One region of the Micromonospora sp. CA-248089 genome, then DNA from elsewhere that is predicted to be linked to it. Evidence: predicted binding sites of a transcription regulator. Region 1 holds the regulator's gene; the other holds the start of a gene.
The links. The regulator HrcA, encoded in region 1, represses chaperone genes, less so after heat shock. The targets are predictions, from matches to a motif close to GGTTNGCACNCTCNNNNNGAGNGTGCNAACC.
Positions count from the first base shown of each region.

Region 2: groES (co-chaperone GroES) is a predicted target of HrcA. The motif match lies at 1,074-1,104, and genes of this name have one in related genera.

Region 1 covers NZ_CP192016.1:5,038,004-5,040,393, forward strand. Annotated here, with positions in the region: gene dnaJ (molecular chaperone DnaJ) at 1-317, opposite strand, end outside; gene hrcA (heat-inducible transcriptional repressor HrcA) at 391-1,413, opposite strand; gene ACQP26_RS23570 (DUF4870 domain-containing protein) at 1,646-2,293, shown strand; gene hemW (radical SAM family heme chaperone HemW) at 2,333-2,390, opposite strand, start outside.
Region 2 covers NZ_CP192016.1:5,663,187-5,665,576, reverse strand. Annotated here, with positions in the region: gene ACQP26_RS26465 (THUMP-like domain-containing protein) at 1-982, opposite strand, end outside; gene groES (co-chaperone GroES) at 1,237-1,551, shown strand; gene groL (chaperonin GroEL) at 1,622-2,390, shown strand, end outside.

The DNA.
Region 1 (2,390 bases):
CCCGCGGCGCCGCCGAAGAACGCGTCCATGATGTCCTGGAAGCCGACGAACGGACCGGCGCCGCCGGGCCCGCCCGGGCCGCCCATGCCACCGCCGCCCGGGGCGAGCGGGTCGCCGCCCAGGTCGACGATCTGCCGCTTCCGGTCGTCCGAGAGGACCTCGTACGCGGCGTTGATGTCCTTGAACTTCTCCTGGGCCTCCGGGTCCGGATTGACGTCCGGGTGGAACTGCCGCGCCAGCTTGCGGTAGGCGCGCTTGATCTCGTCGTCGGAGGCGTCCCGGCTCACGCCGAGAATGCCGTAGTAGTCCCTGGCCACTGCGTTAGGTGTCCTCATGTTCGTCTCGCGTCGCTCCGGTCGTCGGCCGGAACCGGCCGTCGGCCCTGACTGGTCAGTTCTGGGCCAGCAGTTCGCCCACGTAGCGTGCCACGGCCCTCACCATGGCGATATTGCCGGGGTAGTCCATCCGGGTCGGCCCGAGCACGCCGAGTCCACCGACGATCGTGCTGCCCGGTCCGTAGCCGGTGCTGACCACCGAGGCGGCCCGCAGGTTGTCGAATTCGTTCTCGTCGCCGATGAGCACCCGGGTGGTGCTCGGCTCGGTCTCGCCGATCAGCTTGAGCAGCACGACCTCTTCTTCGAGCGCCTCCAGGATGGGGCGCAGCGAGCCCTGGAAGTCGAGCAGGCCGCCCCGGGTGAGGTTGGCCTGGCCGGCCAGCGCGAGGCGCTCCTCGTGCCGCTCCACCAGCGTCTCGAGCAGCACGGTGGACAGCGTGGTCATGGCCGGGCGCAGGTGCGGCGCCGACTCGTCGACGAGCGCCTGCACCAGCGGCGGCGTCTCGGCGAGCTGGCTGCCGACGAGCTTCTCGTTCACCAGCCGGCGCAGATCGGTCACGTCGTCGGCGGGCACCGGGGCGGGCAGCTCGACCAGCCGCTGCTCGACCCGGCCGGTGTCGGCGATCATGACGACCATCAGCCGGGTGGTGGAGATCGGCACCAGCTCCAGGTGGCGCACCTTGGAGCGGGCCAGGCTCGGGTACTGCACCACGGCGACCTGCCGGGTGAGCTGGGCGAGCAGCCGGACCGTACGGTGCACCACGTCGTCCAGGTCGACGGCGCCGACCAGGAAGCGTTCGATCGCCCGGCGCTCGGCCGGGCTGAGCGGCTTGACCCGGGACAGGCGGTCGACGAAGAGGCGGTAGCCGCGGTCGGTGGGCACCCGGCCGGCACTGGTGTGCGGCTGCCGGATGTAGCCCTCCTCCTCCAGCACCGCCATGTCGTTGCGGACGGTGGCCGGCGAGACGCCGAGCTGGTGCCGCTCGACCAGAGCCTTGCTGCCGACCGGCTCCTGCGTGGCGACGTAGTCCTCGACGATCGCGCGCAGCACGGCGAGTTTGCGGTCGTCGAGACCCATTCCCCACCTCCTGACGCACCTCGGCCGGGCCGGCACGCGACATCCGCCGGGCGGCTGGCACTCGACTGTAGCGAGTGCCAGTCTACGTCGGCACCCCCGCCGAGGCGATGATCGCCTGACGGACCCGGGGTGCGGCCCGCCACACAACCCGGCCCACCAGGGCCGAACAGCCGGTCATCGTCGGTCTGTGTCGCTCTGGTGCCAGTTGCCCGGTGCCCCTACCGTGGCGACCATGACTGAACCTCCTCGCCCACCCGGGGCAGGGGACTCCGGCCCCCAGCCCGACCCGTCGGCGCCCTACGGCTCGTCGCCGGGCAGCGAACCGCCCACCGCTCCACTGTCCGGGGCTCCGGGCGCCGGCGGCTATCCCCCGCCCGGTGACTATCCGCCTCCGGGCGGCTACCCGCCGCCGGGTGGCCAGCCTCCGCCGGGCGGCTACCCGCCCCCCGGTGGTTACCCCCCGCCGGGCGGAGCGCCCGGCTACGGCGCCGGCTACCCCGCCGGTGGCGGGTACGGCCCGGCCTCGTACGCCAACAACGACGAGAAGACGTGGGCCCTGGTGGCGCACTTCGGTGGCGCCGCGGGCGTCATCGTCGGCGGCGGCCTGCTCGGCTGGGTCGCCCCGCTGATCGCGATGATGACCCGCGGTCAGCAGTCGCCGACGGTCCGCGCCCACGCGGTCGCGGCGTTGAACTTCCAGATCACCTGGACCATCGCCAGCGTGCTCGCCTGGGTGATCACGGTGATCTCCTGCGGGATCCTGTTCTTCGTCCCGATGCTGGTCTGGCTGGTGCCGCTGATCTTCGGGATCATCGGCGGGATCAAGGCCAACGAGGGTGTGCTCTACCGCTACCCGATGACCTACAACTTCATCAAGTGACACCGCCGGCCGGCCGAGGGGGCGGCCGGCCGGTGCCGGTCACGGCAGCAGGTCGCGTACCACCGCGTCGGCCAGCAGCCGGCCGCGCAGCGTCAGC
Region 2 (2,390 bases), 630 kb from region 1:
GGGCCTCGTCCGCGTACAGGTAGGCGATCGACGGGTCGGCGAGCGTGGCGCCGAGGTCGGCGGCCAGCTCGGCGACCAGGTGGGCGCGTACCACCGCCGGGTCCGGGTCGTAGAGGAACCGCCGGACCGGTCCCACCGGCGCCTCGGCCGCGCCGGTGCCGGTGAGGTGATAGGAAGGGACCCTTTTACTACCGGAGGCGTTAAGAAGGGGCCCTTCCTTCTCGCGCAGCACTGTGGCGCGGCGGGGGACCTCGGCCAGCTCGCCGCACCACAGCGCCGCCTCGACCAGGTCGCCGTCCACGCTCACCCACTCCGCCTCGGCGCCGGGCGGGATCAGCGCGTGGTCGAGCCCGGGCGCCACCTTCACCACCGTCCGCGGCACCCGCGCGGCCAGGCCGGTGACGAAGTCCCACGGCGGGGAGTAGGCATTCGGGTCGAAGACGCGCCGCCCGGTGCCGGCCCGCCGCCGCGCCGGATCGCAGAACACCGCGTCGACAGGGCTCACGTCGAACTCCGTGGCGTCACCGCAGGAGACCGTCACCAGGTCGGCGAGCCCGGCCGCCTCGGCGTTCACGGCAGCCATCGCGGCGGTCAGCGGGTCGGCCTCCACCGCGTACACCCGGATGCCGGCGCGGGCCGCGGCGAGCGCGTCGGCCCCCAGGCCGCACCCCAGGTCGGCCAGCGTGGTCACGCCCGCGGCGCGCAGCCGTGCCGCGCGCCGGTCGGCGACCGCACGGCGGGTGGCCTGCTCCAGCCCGGCCCGGGTGAGGAACATCCCGGCCGCCGCCGCGCCGAACTTGCCGGCCGCCCGGCGGCGCAGCTCCGCCTGGGTGAGCGCCGCCGCCGCGAGGTCGCCCGGGATTCCGCCCGAGCGCAGCGCGGCCGCCGCCGCCAGCGGGTCGCCGCCGGCCACCCGCTCGGCCGCGGCGAGCGCCGCCGACCCCTCGGGGGTACGCAGCGCGGCGAGCTGGTCGAGATCCACGCGCTCATTCTCCCGGCCCGGTTCCGGCGCGACACGGAGGGCGACGCGTTGGCACTCTCCTTGACGGAGTGCTAGCCGAGGAATAACCTGCGATTAGCACTCTCACCCTGAGGGTGCCAACGCCCGAGCCTCGTGCCCGGGGGTTGAGCGCCAGGCGGACCGGCACCCGCGACGACGGCCCCGCCCGGTGGCATGTGGCAGATTGACGCTGGTCGGCGTGCCGGCCGGCAACGACACCAAGTACCCGGGAGGGTATGCCCGTGACTACCGCGACCAAGGTTGCGATCAAGCCGCTCGAGGACCGCATCGTGGTCCAGGCGAACGAGGCCGAGACCACCACCGCCTCGGGCATCGTGATCCCCGACACCGCCAAGGAGAAGCCGCAGGAGGGCACCGTCCTCGCTGTCGGCCCGGGCCGGATCGACGACAAGGGCAACCGCGTGCCGATCGACGTGAAGGTCGGCGACACCGTCCTCTACTCGAAGTACGGCGGCACCGAGGTCAAGTACGCCGGCGAGGAGTACCTGGTGCTCTCCGCCCGCGACGTCCTCGCGGTCATCGAGAAGTAAGCAACCGATCAGTGTCGTTGCCCCGGTCCGGCTCGCCGGGCCGGGGCAACGTCGCTTCGAAGGGATACTGATGGCGAAGATCCTCAGCTTCTCGGACGACGCCCGGCACCTGCTCGAGCACGGTGTCAACGCCCTCGCGGACGCGGTGAAGGTCACCCTCGGCCCGCGCGGGCGCAACGTCGTCCTGGACAAGAAGTTCGGTGCGCCCACGATCACCAACGACGGCGTGACCATCGCCAAGGAGATCGAGCTCACCAACCCGTACGAGAACCTCGGCGCGCAGCTGGTCAAGGAGGTGGCGACCAAGACCAACGACGTCGCCGGCGACGGGACCACCACCGCCACCGTGCTGGCCCAGGCGATGGTCCGCGAGGGCCTGCGCAACGTGGCCGCCGGCACCAACCCGACCGGCCTGAAGCGGGGCATCGACGCGGCGGCCGCCAAGGTCTCCGAGGCGCTGCTCGGCAAGGCCGTCGAGGTGGCCGGCAAGGAGTCCATCGCGCACGTCGCGACCGTCTCCGCGCAGGACGCCGCCATCGGCGAGCTGATCGCCGAGGCGATGGAGAAGGTCGGCCGCGACGGCGTCATCACCGTCGAGGAGGGCTCCGCGCTCGTCACCGAGCTGGAGGTGACCGAGGGTCTCCAGTTCGACAAGGGCTTCATCTCGCCGAACTTCGTCACCGACCTGGAGGCGCAGGAGGCGGTCCTGGAGGACCCGTACATCCTGATCACCACCCAGAAGATCTCGGCGATCGAGGAGCTGCTGCCGCTGCTGGAGAAGGTTCTCCAGAACAACAAGCCGCTGCTCATCGTCGCCGAGGACGTCGAGGGTCAGGCCC